Regions from separate parts of the Arthrobacter sp. MDB1-55 genome, predicted to be linked through region 1. Evidence: predicted binding sites of a transcription regulator. Region 1 holds the regulator's gene; the other holds the start of a gene.
The links. Region 1 encodes HrcA, which represses chaperone genes, less so after heat shock. Its sites were predicted from a motif close to TTNGCACTCGNNNNNNNCGAGTGCNAA; they were not measured.

Region 1 (7,895 bases):
CTGAATCCCTCGAGGAACTGGCGCGTGCAGGTTTCACCCGCGTGTCATTCGGCATGCAATCCGCTGTGCCCCACGTTCTCGCGGTGCTGGACCGAACCCACTCGCCGGCGCGGGTCCCCCTTGCCGTCGAGTGGGCGCGTGCTGCCGGGCTCAAGGTGAGCCTGGATCTGATCTACGGCACACCGGGCGAGGACCTTCAGGACTGGCGGACGTCCCTGGAAGCGGCGCTTGCCCTCGAACCGGATCATCTGTCCGCTTATGCCCTCATCATCGAGGACGGCACCGCGCTGGCCCGCCGTATCCGGCGCAGTCAGGTGCCCATGGTCGACGACGACGACCACGCCGACAAGTACGAACTCGCCGACACCCTGCTCAAGTCGGCCGGAATGGCGTGGTACGAGGTAAGTAACTGGGCCCGCTCCGGTGAGGATCAGTGCCGCCACAACATCGCGTACTGGAAAGGCCATGACTGGTGGGGAGCAGGGCCGGGCGCGCATTCACATATCGGGGGGACCCGTTGGTGGAACGTCAAGCATCCTGCCGCTTATGCTCAGAGACTTGCGGCAGGCGAGTCGCCCGCGGCCGGACGTGAAGTTCTGGACAAGGACGCCCGCTACGTTGAGGACGTTCTGCTTCGCATCCGGCTTGCTGATGGTTACCCGACGGAGAACCTGCAATCCCCGGGACGCAGGGCTGTAGCAGGGCTGATAGCTGATGGTCTCATCGACCCTGTGGCGGCGTTCAAGGGCGCCGTGATCCTGAGTGATCGCGGGCGGCTACTAGCCGATGGCGTGGTCCGTCGCCTTTTGCCGGACTGACGTCCTAGTGGAAGATCCGGAGATTGAAGGGGTACTGGTAAGGCCTGCCGCGGTTCACATGGATGCCGGCTGCCACCGAGAAGGCCGCGAGCGTAACCCAGATGAGGGCGTTCAGGACGGCGAAAAGCCCCCCAATGCCCGGGAGCAGGGACAGCAGCAGGCATACGGCTGCGAGGATGCTCGGCGGGAAAGTGAAGTTGAAGGCTTCCTTCGATTCCTGCTCCGTGAAGGGCCCCCGGTCCCGATAGATGAGGAAGATAACCAGAGACGGCACAAACCCCAGGATCCCGAGAAAATGGGCGAGGGTCGCCCATTGGCGATCCTCGGAGGGAGTCAGCGCGGGAGCGCTTGGACTGGCACCCTGGAAGGAGGTAGTTCTGTCCTGGGAGGCGGGAGGAGTCTGTGCGACACCGCGCCGATTAGCGCTGTTGGACAACGAAAATTCCTTCGGACTGATAGGGCTTCACCGCGCATTCCGCGCAGAACTTACTGTCTAAGGGTACTGGGTGAAGCGTGCCCGTGCAGTTCCCACGACTTACAGCGATGCTGGGGCTACGCGTTCGGCCCCGGCCCGGTAAGGAAGTCGATGACCTCTTCGACCCGGGCCAGCAGAGAGGGTTCGAGGTCCGCGTAGGTGTTTACGCCGCTCAGAATGCGCTTCCAGCCGTTGGCGATATCCGCCTGGGAGGAGCACGGCCAGTTTAGCCGCGTCAGTATCCCTGTTTTCCAGTCCTCTCCGCGGGGAATGACGGGCCACGCCTCCAATCCGAGAGCACGCGGTTTCACTGCCTGCCACACATCGACGTAGGGGTGCCCCACAATCAACACATTGAGCGCTGCACCGGTCACTTTCATGGCCTGTTCGGCGATTCGAGCTTCCTTGGTTCCGGGCAGAAGGTGATCAACGAGGATACCGAGGCGCCTTCCGGGTGAGGGAGCGAAGTCGCGGACCGCCCCTGCCAGGTCATCGACCCCGTGCAAGGGCTCGACGACGATGCCCTCAACCCGCAGATCATCGCCCCACACCTTCTCGACCAGCTCCGCATCGTGTTTGCCCTCGACCCAGATTCTGCTCGCGCGGGCTGTTCGGGCACGCTGGCCGGTAACGCGGACCGAGCCCGAGGCTGTGCGCTGGGGCGTTGCGGTGCGCTGCAGCGCGGGAACCATCTCAACGGGGGAGCCCTCGTGGTGAAAACCGAATCCCAGGGGAAAGGTCCGCCGTTTGCCGCGGCGGTCCTCGAGGATCATGACATGCATACCGCCGGACTTCTCAGTACGAAGTATCTCGCCGACGAACCCGCTTTGAACGTCCTCTAGGACGATGCCCGGACGCGCCTCAACCTTCTCAAGGACGACGCGTCGGGGCTGGGAAATGTCCTGTGCGCCCCACTGGTGATACGACATGTGATTTCGCTCGCTTCCGCAAATCCCTGCCCGCTGGAACAGGCAGAGCCAATGCTAACAATCGCAGCGATCGTATTAGACTTGGCACTTAGGCGTGTTGAGTGCTAACTCGTTGAGTGGGCAATGCGGTATATCGGAGGTGAATATGAGCGAGCCCAGGCGGCTTGAAGTCCTGCGTGCCATCGTCGAGGATTACGTCCATTCCCGTGAGCCGGTAGGGTCCAAGGCCCTGGTTGAGCGGCACCAGCTCGGCGTGTCCTCGGCTACCATCCGCAATGATATGGCGCTCCTCGAAGAGGAAGGCCTCATTACCGCCCCGCACACCAGTTCCGGCCGCATTCCCACTGACAAGGGTTACCGGCTGTTCGTCGACCGCATCGCTGAAGTGAAGCCGTTATCCGCGCCCGAGAAGCGTGCCATCCGTGCCCTTCTGGAAAGTGCCGATGACCTGGACGACGTCCTGGACCGCACGGTAAGGCTCCTCGCACAGCTGACCAATCAGGTCGCGGTCGTTCAATACCCACATCTGGGCGCAGCGTCCGTCCGCCACATCGAGCTGGTACTGCTCGCGCCCGGCCGCGTGCTGGTGGTGCTCATTTCCACCAACGGGGCGGTGCAGCAGCGGGTCGTGCCCGTCCCTGCCGACGCAAATGAAAACGAATTGGCCGATCTGCGTCAGCGCTTCCTGACCAAAGTGTCGGGCGTGCGCCTACCGTCGCTTCCTTCGGAACTGGCGTCCTGTGTGGCCGAGCTGCCGCCCGCACTCCAGTCGCTGGGCCAGGCACTGGCGCACGGCCTGGAACATCTCTCCGCCGCGAACCGGGAAGATCGGATCGTCATGGCAGGAACGGCCAACCTTGCCCGCTCAACCCTGGACTTCCCGTTGACCATCGGCCCTGTGCTGGAGGCCCTCGAGGAACAGGTGGTCATGCTTCGGCTGCTCTCCGAAATGGAGCAGGATGCCCTCGGCGTTTCCGTCCGCATTGGTCGTGAAAACCCGTACGGTGGCCTTGCAGAGGCCTCGGTGATCGCCACGGGATACGGGCCGGACGCCCTTGCCAAGGTGGGAGTCCTCGGACCCACCAGAATGGACTACCCCACCACCATGGCCGCCGTCAGGGCGGTGGCCCGTTATCTTTCCCGCATCCTCGATGAGTCATGAACGGATGACGGACCCCTTGAACCAGAGCCGCTCGCGCGGTGAGATTACAGGAAGTGATGTGCAGGAGTGAGTAATCACTACGAGGTCCTAGGTGTTGCACGCGACGCCAGTGGCGAAGAGATCAAGAAGGCTTACCGGAAGCTGGCCCGCAAACTTCATCCGGACGTCAACTCCGGGCCGGAAGCAGCTGAGGAATTCAAGCTGGTGACCCGCGCCTATGAAGTTCTCTCTGATCCGCAGAAGCGGCGCGTCTATGACACCACCGGAAACGAGAACGGAACGGACAACGGCTTCGGCGGCGGTTATGCCGGCCCCGGATTCGCATTCCAGGACATCTTCGAAACCTTCTTCGGAGGCGGCGGCCCCAGCGGTCCGCCGTCGCGGACCCAGCGCGGACAGGACGCACTCATAGCCGTCCGCATTGATCTCAAGGACGCCGTCTTCGGCACCAACAAGAAGATCGAGGTGGACTCCGCTGCGGTGTGCCCCACCTGCGACGGATCGTGCACCCAGCCGGGCACATCTCCGAAGACTTGCGATATCTGTGGTGGCTCCGGGCAGGTGCAGCGCGCGGTCCGGTCGATCCTGGGCCAGGTCATGACGACGGCGACCTGCGGCACTTGCCAGGGCTACGGCACCGTCATTCCCCATCCGTGCAACGAATGCAATGGCGACGGCCGCATCCGTTCCCGCCGCAGTCTTACCATCAAGGTTCCCGCAGGTGTAGCCACCGGTACGCGGATTCAGCTTGCCGGACAGGGTGAAGCGGGCACTGCAGGAGGACCGCAGGGTGATCTGTACGTCGAGATCCGGGTCAACAGCGATCCCACCTTCCTCCGCGAAGGAGATGACCTGCACGCGACCCTGAGCGTGCCAATGACAGCGGCGGCGCTTGGCACCACCGTGACGATGACCAGCTTCGACGGGGACCAGGAACTGACCATCAAACCGGGAACCCAATCCGGAGAAGTGATCACGCTCAAGGGCCTCGGCGTCACACATCTGCGGGGATACGGCCGGGGAGACCTTCTCGTGCACCTGAGCGTCGAAACTCCACGGAACCTTGATGCAGCCCAGGAAGAGCTGCTTCGACGCCTCGCGGAAATGCGTGGTGAGCAGTTCACCGAGGGGCAGCTGGCAAGCAGTGGATCAGGAGTCTTCGCCCGGCTGCGCGAGCGCCTCGGCAACCTCTGACCGGTAGAGAATCATGACCAACCAGGCATACTTCGGCGATCCTGCGGAGGTTCAGGCCGCCGTTGCCGGCGGCAGCATCACACTGCGAGGAACGGAAGCGCACCATGCAGCCACTGTGAAACGCGTGGTGGCCGGTGAGACGGTGGACCTCTTGGACGGCGAGGGAAACCGCCTGGGCTGTACCGTCGTCGATGTGTCCGGCGCGGCCGTCGTCATGACAGTGGATACGGTTTCCTTCGAACCGCTGCCGGCGACCCGCATCGTCCTGGTGCAGGCTCTTGCCAAGGGTGATCGGGCCGAGATGGCAGTCGAGGCCGCAACCGAGCTTGGCGTCGACGCGGTCGTTCCGTGGCAAGCTGACCGAAGCATCGTGAGGTGGCGCGCAGACAAAGCAGTGAAAGGGCAGGCGAAGTGGGAATCCGTCGTCCGTGCAGCGTCGAAGCAAAGCCGGCGTACCCGTGTGCCCGAGGTCCTCGACACAGTGGACAGCAGGGGCCTGGGGCGTTGGCTCGCCGATGTAGCGCACCCGGTCCTGCTGCATGAGGAAGGGCGAATTTCCCTTGCGAGCTATTGGAACCGCCGGTCCGAGGATCACACGGGAACAGTGGCGGTGATCGTGGGGCCCGAAGGGGGTGTGAGCCCGCAGGAGGTGACCCTGTTCGAGGAACACGGGGCCGTTCCCGTGCAGTTGGGAACCAACGTCCTGCGAGCCTCGACCGCCGGACCTGCGGCGATTGCCGTCCTGAATCAGCTCCTGGGCCGCTGGTAATAGGCCGCTGGCAAAGGGCCACTGCTGTTGAAGCTGGTCAGCGGATGCTGACCAGCTTGTCATCTGCAATGGTGTCAGCGGCAGGCCCTTCGCCCGGGTCGGCTCCCGTCGATTCGTACACCTCGACAAGGTATGTCCCCTCTTCCAGGGAGACGCTGAATTCATAGAGTCCGACGGCACCCGTGCCCGCCTCGACGGGAACGGATCCAGCGACCACATCCTCCGTGAAAACACCGCCTGCATTCACCCGGCGGATCCGCCAATCGAGGCTCGGATCAGTTGTCGTGGTGCTCCCTTGGACGATGACCGTCCGGTCGTTTTTGAGGGAACTGTCCTGCGGATTGATGATCCAAACGGGAGCAATAGCACTCACGTCGCGTTGAAGAACAGACCCCAGCTCGATATGGCCGAACGCCTTGTAGCCGGCCTTCCCGTCCACCAGCAGCCGCACGCTGCTGGGACTGCCACTGATGATCAGCCCTGAGTTGGCTGCCGCGGCTGTCGCGGTGTACACAAGCTGCTGCACAGCACGTCCGGCAACATCAGCACCGATTCCAGCGGCGAATGAGTCTGACGAGATGTCGACGGTGATGACGTTGTCAGGCGAGATCGATGTATTGACCGCAGATGCTTCCAGCCAGGGGCTGTAGTAGTCGTCGTCGAGCGGTTCCGAACTTGTCATTGCCCAGACTGCGTCAGCGATCGGATCCCCGGAGGACTCACCGGGCAGGAACTCGCGGTAGAGGAGTCCGTTCGCACTTCCCAACCAGTAGACGGGAAGGAGTTCGTCGGAGTCGGTGGCTGTCGGGCTCTGCACGTCCAACTCGGGCATGCTGGCAGTCGATTCCAGGAGCAACTCCGCCTCTGTCCCCAGCTCCGAGGTGGGCTCTGCCGGTCCTCCGATGGTGCAGGCCTGGAGGCAGAGCGCCGCTGCAACGACGATGGATCCCTTCCAATGGCGGCCTGGAGTTCGGTTTCCGGAAGGAGGAGTGGCGGCCATGTGTTCGGCGTCTCCTCTCATCCAAAGTTATGAAAATGCATAGGTGCAGCACCGCTGTTGTTTCAACAATCGGCAATGCCGCGGAAGCATCCGGTGCCGCAGCGAGCAGCACAATCCAGCTTGGCATAGGTGCTGGCCGCTACTGTGCGGTTTTCCCGAATCGCCGCCTGACTGAAACGCGATTGATATCGGGCCGTTGCGTTCCTGAGATCTTCACCCTTTCGGACCCCCGGGAATGATCGGCCTGCATCACGCAAGCGGTGGCAGGGCTGCGGCGGTACGCTTGTAGGAGGCTTATTCGCAGGCCTGGACCAGTAGATCACCGGAAGATCCGGCATACACAAGGAGAGATGGAAGGCTCAAGGGCCGCTACTATGACCGATTCCGCAGTGGGTATGGGGGCCGCCGGCCTGGACAGCCGGGTCATTCAATTCGATTCCGCCGACCAGATGGTGCAGGCCCTGGGCGCCAACGACGAGGCCCTTGCCATGATCGAAGGGGCGTTTCCCGGCGTCAAGCTGCACGTCCGCGGCAATGAACTGTCCATCACGGGTCCCGCGACCGACGTTGGGCGCACCGAGCGCCTGATCGGTGAGGTACGCACTCTTGCTGCAAACCAGACGCCGGTAACCGCGCAGGTGCTCGAGCAGCTGCTGTTCATGCTGAAGACGCAGGGTGCAGCGAAGCCGGCCGAGATCCTGTCAATGAACATTCTCTCGTCGCGCGGCCGCACCATCCGGCCCAAGACAGTCAACCAGAAGAATTATGTCGAAGCGATCGACGCGCACACCATCGTCTTCGGCATCGGCCCGGCGGGTACAGGCAAGACCTACCTGGCAATGGCCAAGGCTGTTCAGGCCTTGCAGCACAAAGAAGTCAACCGAATCATCCTCACCCGTCCCGCAGTGGAGGCCGGGGAACGATTGGGCTTCCTGCCGGGCACGCTCAACGACAAGATCGACCCCTACTTGCGTCCGCTCTATGACGCGCTCCACGACATGATGGATCCGGACTCGATTCCCCGCCTCATGGCTGCCGGAACCATTGAAGTGGCACCCCTTGCCTACATGCGTGGCCGGACTTTGAATGACGCGTTCATCATTCTCGACGAGGCGCAGAACACCACGCCTGAGCAGATGAAGATGTTCCTGACGCGGCTTGGTTTCGGATCGCGCATGGTAGTCACGGGCGACGTGACCCAGGTTGACCTGCCGGGCGGCACCAGCTCGGGCCTCCGGGTAGTCAGTGAGATCCTGCAGGGTGTCGACGACGTCGCATTTTCCCGCCTGGATGCCACCGACGTCGTAAGGCATCGTCTGGTCGGCGACATCGTCTCCGCCTACAGCAAATGGGACGAGTCGCAACGCGCGTCGCTGAACGGCCGCCGGAATACCGGAAAGGCTGGCCGCAATGAGCATTGAGGTCAATAACGAGTCCGGAGTCGAGGTCGACGACGAGGCACTGGTCCGGCTCGGTCGCCACGTGCTGGAGCGTCTTTTCGTGCACCCCGAATCAGAGCTGTCGATCATCCTGGTCGACATCGAGGCC
Region 2 (7,895 bases), 620 kb from region 1:
TCGAGATCGCCCTGCTGACCCCCAACGGCAATCACGTGATGTTCGTCGTCGCCTCCGCGGGAGGTGTCTTCGTGGCGAACGTGAACGGAAACGGCACGCACGGATTCACCCCGCTGAAGAACGATCATCCTGTCCTGAAGTTCGGGGTCGACGCAGCAGCGCACTACCTGCGCAACTCAGGCCCTGGTTCGGAGGCGAACGGTCGCCCTCAACCCCGTCCGGTGGCCGCACAGATCAAGCACCATGGCCTGGGTGTCGAACCCAGGACAGCGAACCTGCTGGTCGATGAATCGGGCGCATGGCATCTGGCTACAGGTGAAGGTGACGAAGCCACCCAGCGCGAAGTCAGCAAGTCCGATGCGCTGAAACTGTTCGAGGAAGCACTGGATCTGGACCGCCCTACGGAAGGCTCGGCGTGAACCAGTATTCGCGTCCCCTTGAGTATTGGATGTCACCCCAACTCAGTTCCTCCGGGCAGGGCACCACAAGCATCCTGAGGCGCATGGCGCTCAATGATGCACAGAGCCGGGCAACCTGCCTCATGATGTACTTCTGGTGCGCATGGCTGGCTCTGATTGCAGTGATATCTGCCTTCGCCGCACCGTACGCTGTTCCCTACGCCGTTGCGGGTGCCCTGATCACCGGCGCCATTGCAGCGGTACTTAAGGCCCGTCGGCGGAGCAGGAAGGTCCCTTCGTCCGGCCACCCGGCGTCGTCGAGGGCTCCGCGTAGGATGAGTGGTGCCTGGACGGGAGTTGCTCTGGTGGCCCTCGGCTCGTGCGGGATCATGGTGGCGCTCGGACTCTCCGGGGAAGCGAGCCTCAGTCCGGGTTCCGTTGCCGGCGCCGTTATCGGCGTATTCTTCGTCATCGCATTCTTTGCCGGGACCCTCCTCATTCCCGCATGGCACATCGAGAATGCAACGCGTCTCTTCCGCACCCGGATCGAAAGTGAACCCGAGCTGAGGCAGTCGTTGGAGGAATTGGCCCTGACGCACGAAGGCCAGGGCGGCAGCCTGCAGTTCGGACCGCTGTAGGAGCACGTCAAGCGCTCCAGGGAAGACAAAAGCGCCGGTTCCGTGCAGGTTCGTGGAACTAATTCCACGATCCTGCACGGCACCGGCGCTTTTGCGTGCTCGGGGGCTACTTGGAGCCGTAGTTAGGTGCTTCCACCGTCATCTGGATGTCGTGCGGGTGTGACTCCTTCAGACCAGCCGAAGTGATCCGCACGAACTTGCCCTTGGCCTTCAGCTCAGGAATGGTGCGTGCGCCCGTGTAGAACATGGTCTGACGGAGGCCGCCAACCAACTGGTGCGCAACCGACGACAGCGGCCCGCGGTAGGCCACGCGGCCTTCGACGCCTTCGGGAATGAGCTTGTCATCGCCGATCACATCGCCCTGCGAGTAGCGGTCCTTGGAGTACGAGGTGTTCTTGCCGCGGGTCTGCATTGCACCCAGGGAGCCCATGCCGCGGTAGGTCTTGTACTGCTTGCCGTTGACGAAGATCAGCTCACCCGGTGCCTCGGCCGAACCCGCGAGGAGGGAGCCGAGCATCACGGTGTCAGCACCGGCGACCAGTGCCTTCCCGATGTCGCCCGAGTATTGGAGACCGCCGTCGGCGATCAGGGGTACACCGGCAGGAATGGCGGCCTTCGCCGACTCGTAAATGGCCGTGACCTGAGGAACGCCGACACCCGCCACAACACGGGTGGTGCAGATGGATCCGGGACCAACGCCCACCTTGATGCCGTCGGCACCGGCGTCGATCAGTGCCTGGGCGCCTTCGCGGGTGGCAGCCTGGCCGCCGATGATGTCGACATGCGCGGCGGACTTCTCTGCCTTCAGCCGGGCGATCATCTCCAGCACGCCGGCGCTGTGACCGTTGGCGGTGTCCACGAAGAGCGCATCCACACCGGCGTCGACCAGTGTCATGGCGCGCTCCCAACCGTCACCGAAGAAGCCGATGGCTGCTCCGACGCGGAGGCGGCCTTCGTCGTCCTTGGTTGACAGCGGATACTGCTCCGCCTTGGTGAAGTCCTTGACGGTGATGAGGCCCCGGAGGACGCCGTCGTCGTCGACCAGCGGCAGTTTCTCGATCTTGTTCTTGCCAAGGAGGCCGATAGCGTCCTCGCCACTGATGCCGACGTGGCCGGTAACCAGCGGCATCGGGGTCATCACTTCACGGACCAGACGGTGGGGGAATTCCGATTCGGACACGAAGCGGGTGTCGCGGTTGGTGACGATGCCGAGAAGCTTGCCCTGGCCGTCGACCACTGGGAGTCCGGACACGCGGTAGTGACCGCACAGGTCATCGAGCTCGCGGAGGGTTGCGTCGGGGCCGATGGTGACCGGGTTGGTGATCATGCCGGACTCGCTGCGCTTCACGCGGTCAACCTGCTCGGCCTGGTCGGCGATCGAAAGGTTGCGGTGGATGACACCGAGGCCACCCTGACGCGCCATTGCCACGGCCATGCGGGCTTCGGTCACCGTGTCCATGGCGGAGGACAGCAGCGGGGTCTGAACGATGATGCGCTTGGACACCCGAGAGCTGGTGTCGGCTTCCGACGGGATGACGTCGGTGTGGCCGGGCAGCAGAAGGACGTCGTCGTAGGTCAGGCCGACGAAGCCAAAGGGATCATGGGGAGTCGACTGTTCGCTCAACGCGGCGCCTCTTTCAGGGGGATGTGGAGGACGGGACCACCGGCTTCGATCCGCCGGTTGTGCGGGTTCTATCGTAACGAACGGACGGCGCTCCCTATTCCGGGCGATTCGACCACCGCGCTTTCATCAAGCCTGTGCCCGCCGGGCACAGCACGCAAAGTTGGTGATCCCGGGTGTCACCGGCTTTTCGGCGCCCTATCGAGTGATCAAATTCACTGACGCTGGCGTCGGTGATGAAGACAACGACGCCCCGGTCCGAGGGACCGGGGCGTCGCAGGGGCACAGTTGCAGTTGCAGCTAGTGGCTGTGGCCGTGACCGTGCTCTTCGTCGTCGGCCGGCTTCTCGACCACCAGTGTTTCGGTGGTGAGGACCAGCGCGGCGATTGACGCTGCGTTGCGCAGTGCGGAGCGGGTGACCTTGACCGGGTCAATGATGCCGGCGTCGACCAGGTTCTCGTACTCTCCGGAGACGGCATTGAAGCCGTGGCCGACCTCGAGCTGGCTGACCTTGTCGATGACAACGTAACCTTCGAAGCCCGCGTTCTCGGCGATCCAGCGCAGCGGCTGGACGAGAGCGCGGCGGACGAGACCGACGGCGGTTGCCGCATCGCCCTCAAGCTTGAGGACGTTCGGGTCCTCGTCGAGGACCTTCGACGCGTGGATCAGGGCAGAACCGCCGCCTGCCACGATGCCCTCTTCAAGGGCGGCGCGGGTTGAGGACACTGCGTCCTCGATGCGGTGCTTCTTTTCCTTGAGCTCAACCTCGGTGGCTGCTCCGACCTTGATGACGCCGACGCCGCCGGCCAGCTTCGCGAGACGCTCCTGGAGCTTCTCACGGTCCCAGTCAGAATCGGTGCGCTCAACCTCGGCGCGGATCTGCGAAACACGATCGGCAACATCCTGCTCGCTGCCGGCACCGTCAACGATGGTGGTGTTGTCCTTGGTAACGGTGATACGGCGTGCCGATCCCATCACCTCGAGGCCGACCTGGTCCAGCTTCAGCCCGAGATCCGGGGAAACAACCTGCGCACCGGTGAGGGTGGCGATGTCCTGGAGCATGGCCTTGCGGCGGTCACCGAAACCGGGAGCCTTGACCGCAACCACGTTCAGAGTGCCGCGGATCTTGTTGACCACGAGGGTGGACAGTGCTTCGCCTTCGATGTCTTCGGCGATGATGAACAGCGGCTTACCGGCCTGCAGCGCCTTCTCCAGCAACGGCAGGAATTCCTGCAGAGCGGAGATTTTGCCGGAGTTGATCAGGATCAGTGCGTCTTCGAGGACGGCTTCCTGACGCTCGGCGTCGGTGACGAAGTAGGGGCTCAGGAAGCCCTTGTCGAACTGCATACCTTCGGTGAGGACCAGCTCGGTCTGCGTGGTCGAGGATTCCTCGATCGTGATGACGCCGTCCTTGCCGACCTTCTCGAACGCTTCGGCGAGCAGGTCGCCGACTTCCTGGCTCTGGGCCGAGATGGCGGCAACGTTTGCGGTCTGCTTCCCGACGACCTCGCGGGCGTTCTCCAGCAGGCGCTCCGCAACAGCTTCGATGGAAACTTCAATGCCGCGCTTCAGCGCACCTGGTGCTGCACCGGCTGCAACGTTGCGCAGGCCTTCCTTGACCAGTGCCTGTGCGAGGACAGTGGCCGTCGTCGTACCGTCACCGGCGACGTCGTTGGTCTTGGTGGCAACTTCCTTGGCGAGCTGAGCGCCGAGGTTTTCGTACGGGTCGTCCAGCTCAACCTCACGGGCGATGGTCACGCCGTCGTTCGTGATGGTGGGGGCGCCCCACTTCTTGTCGAGGACGACGTTGCGTCCGCGGGGGCCGAGCGTCACCTTGACGGTGTCGGCCAGCTTGTCGACGCCGGCTTCCAGCGAGCGGCGAGCGGCGTCGTTAAACTCCAACTGCTTTGCCATTGTTTGTTACGTTCCTTTCAGGCGTGTGCAGGGATGTGTACTTACAGGAAAGAACCCCGGCCTGATTCGACCGGGGTTCTTCTGCACAACTACTTGACGACGATCGCCAGAACGTCGCGAGCGGAGAGAACCAGGAACTCCTGGCCGCCGTGCTTGACCTCGGTTCCGCCGTACTTGGAGTAGATGACGACGTCGCCTTCAGCAACGTCGACCGGAACGCGGTTGCCGTTGTCGTCAACGCGGCCGGGGCCTACTGCGACGACCTCGCCCTCCTGGGGCTTTTCCTTGGCGGTGTCCGGGATGACCAGACCGGAAGCGGTGGTCTGCTCGCCTTCCAGCGGGCGGACAACAATACGATCTTCAAGAGGCTTGATAGAGACCGACACTCGGACCTCTCCTTCACTTGGTTTGAATGAATCGGGGTATCGAGCAGGCGCTGACCGTCGTCGCGGTGCCGGTTGGCGCATCCTCGAAGGATTAGCACCCTCATAGCGAGAGTGCCAAGTCTGACTTTATGCAAACGGTTAGCACTCGGTCAAGGCGAGTGCCAGAGGGGTGTAAATCCGGGCACGACGACGCGACGCCCCGCGCACTCGACAGGCCGCGCCATTCGCACTGAAGCCGTTCGTTCTGAAGTTGGGAAACCGGCCCCTGTACAAGCACCCCAGGCGCCTAAGCACCCGAGGCCGTCCGGAAACAGGTCGGCACCGCCGGCACCGCTCTCGGCTCAGAAGGGTGGCGGTTGGGTGGTGTAGGTTTTGCCGGCTGGCGAGGAGGTGATGATGGTTCCGGGTTCGGGTTGCCTGTAATGCCAGTGTTCGTTGGTTTTGAGCGTGTGGTGTTTGCTGCACAGACAGGCAAGGTTGGTGTGGGTGGTTGACCCTCCCTGGTGCCAGGGGATGGTGTGGTCGATCTCGGTGGCGGTTGCTGCCCGGTTGCAGCCGGGGTGTCGGCAGGTTTTGTCGCGGACACGGACCCAGTCCTGAAGGTGTTTGGGTGGCCGGTACGCGGTCCGGCCGATGGATAGCGCCGCTCCTGTTTCCGGGTGGGTCAGGATGCGGGTGAAGGACGGCGCGTGGGCGGCGAGACGGGCTGCGGTGTCAGTGTCGATCGGACCGTAGCCTTCCAGGACCGCGTACAGGCGCTGGTCAGCGGAGGCCGATTCGCCACCACTCCCAGTATGGTCAGCCCCGTAGGCGGTCTCGGAGCCGGGCCCTTCGCTACCGGCACCGGGTAATTGGTTCAGGACGGCCAGGGCCGGGACAGTGATGTGGACCGTGGCACCCACGCCACGGAAGCCCGCCCCGGTGCTGGGGTCGCTGGCGCAGGTATGCGTGAGCAGGTCGGTAAACACATCGGCACGTAGTTGTGTGAGGGTGCGGTCCTCGTCCGGGTCCTGGAGGAAGCGGGCTCCGGCGTCGATCCGGTTGTAGATCCCGCAGGCCTGCTCGGCGGGCAGGTAAGCGCTCAACCAGGCCATCCCATCAGCGGCAGGTTCCAGCACCACACGCCGCTCGGCTTCCGCACGTGATTTACGTTCCGGGGCCGCTTCCCGGTGCAAGATCTGCCGCAGTCCGCGCGCCTGCCGGGTCAGCTTCGCCACCGTGGAGTGCTCGGCCGTATCGATCAGCTCCTCCTCGAACCGGGCAACGGCATCGGACGGGACGCCGACGCATTCCTCCACGATCGTCGCGGCGTGGCGCCATGAGAGCTTCCCGGACTCCAACCCGATGAACGTGCGCTGATACGCGTGGACTAGACGCTCGCTGGACTCGACCAGGGCCCTCGCGGTTCGGGTGGGAAGGCGCAGCGCCGCACCCACCTCCTCAGCGGCGTGAAACGAAGCCTCTTCCTCGGCGGCACCACTCACCTCGTACTGCAGCAAGGCCTTCACCCGGTAATGCTCCCGGATCCGGTTCACCAGCTTCACCTTCTGCGCTTCAGCCCAGGACTGTAACTCATTGACCAGAACCAACGCATCCACCGCCCCCGACAGGTCGAAGGAATCCACCGGCGGGAGATGCACGTGTCCACGCGGACCGGCAGGAGCCGGCACCGAGGAACCCTCCCACACCGATGTCAGCCCAATCCGCGCACCATCAGCATCCGGAGGGAACTGCTCCTTCATAGTCATGAAACAAGTTGATCACCCACCACCGACATTTTCGCTCGAAGGTGTAAACGAGTGAAAAACCGGACATCACCAGCAACATGACCGGGCAGCGGCACCCCCGTGTCACCGCCCTGCCTGGCAGCAGAAACTGTTACCGCCGGGCCGACTCCGGTTCTGCCGTATGTCGACCGTGATGGCGGCCGAGCGGCAACATAAGTGGCGCGCCGGAGGTGGGATCAATGATCACCCGGCTGTCGAGCCCGAACACTGCACGGATGGTGTCCTCCGTCAGAGCAGTACGTCTGTCTGCTGTGCAAGAGCCATCGCAATCCACACGCGCTGCCGCTTGCCGTCAACAGACGCCCTAAACTGAAGGACCCGGCGTAGGCCGTTCCAAACTTCAGCCGAAAGCCCAGCGGAAAGCGATACCTTGACCCAGAACCTTCTTGAGCCCGTCCTGACTCCCGAGGGCTGGGAACTGCTCAACTCGCTTGGCCCCTACTCCGAAGCGGACAGTCTCCGCCTCAATGAGCAGCTCCGCGCGGCAGGTCATGCCCCTGATGTGGTCAATGCCGCCCTCACGCAGTCCCGCCTTCGTGCCAAGGCACAGAGCAAGTTCGGCCCGTTCGCGGCGCGGATGCTGTTCACGCCCGCTGGCCTTGAGCAGGCGACCCGACTCAACGTCGCTGCCCGGCACGCCCAGCGCTACGTGACCGCCGGGCTGCAGAAGGTTGCCGACCTGGGCTGCGGGATCGGTGCCGACTCGATGGCGCTCGCCACCCTTGAGCGGGACGTCACCGCCGTCGAGCTCGATGAAACCACCGCAGCTGCCGCCACGATGAACCTCCTGCCCTGGTCCAATGCGACGGTCCTGAATGCCGATGCGTCAGCTGTAGACCTCGCGGGGTACGACGGCGTCTGGCTGGATCCCGCCCGGCGGACCACTTCCAGCTCCGGCACCAGGCGCCTGTTCGATCCCGAAGCGTTCTCCCCGCCGCTGTCCTTCGTCGAAGCGCTCGCTGACACAGGTATGCCCGTCGGGGTGAAGCTCGGCCCGGGTATCCCCCACGAGGCAATTCCTGCCGGCTGCGAAGCGCAGTGGGTCTCGGTGGACGGCGATGTCGCGGAAGTGGTCCTGTGGTTCAACGCCCTCCGCCGCGACAACGTGCGCCGGAGCGCCCTGCTCATCCGTACCGACGGCGCGACTGAAC

Region 2: a site for HrcA is predicted at 5,096-5,122, ahead of groES (co-chaperone GroES). Genes of this name have one in related genera too.

What each region holds. Positions count from the first base shown of each region.
Region 1 covers NZ_JBNHID010000001.1:1,089,665-1,097,559, forward strand. Annotated here, with positions in the region: gene hemW (radical SAM family heme chaperone HemW) at 1-818, shown strand, start outside; gene AC5RU3_RS05210 (DUF4870 domain-containing protein) at 823-1,254, opposite strand; gene AC5RU3_RS05215 (DUF3097 domain-containing protein) at 1,371-2,222, opposite strand; gene hrcA (heat-inducible transcriptional repressor HrcA) at 2,368-3,384, shown strand; gene dnaJ (molecular chaperone DnaJ) at 3,451-4,578, shown strand; gene AC5RU3_RS05230 (16S rRNA (uracil(1498)-N(3))-methyltransferase) at 4,592-5,347, shown strand; gene AC5RU3_RS05235 (GerMN domain-containing protein) at 5,385-6,347, opposite strand; gene AC5RU3_RS05240 (PhoH family protein) at 6,722-7,768, shown strand; gene ybeY (rRNA maturation RNase YbeY) at 7,758-7,895, shown strand, end outside.
Region 2 covers NZ_JBNHID010000001.1:469,367-477,261, reverse strand. Annotated here, with positions in the region: gene AC5RU3_RS02360 (hypothetical protein) at 1-419, shown strand, start outside; gene AC5RU3_RS02355 (hypothetical protein) at 503-1,036, shown strand; gene guaB (IMP dehydrogenase) at 1,143-2,660, opposite strand; gene groL (chaperonin GroEL) at 2,958-4,571, opposite strand; gene groES (co-chaperone GroES) at 4,661-4,957, opposite strand; gene AC5RU3_RS02335 (HNH endonuclease signature motif containing protein) at 5,299-6,705, opposite strand; partial or broken gene AC5RU3_RS02330 (hypothetical protein) at 6,836-7,035, opposite strand; gene AC5RU3_RS02325 (class I SAM-dependent methyltransferase) at 7,115-7,895, shown strand, end outside.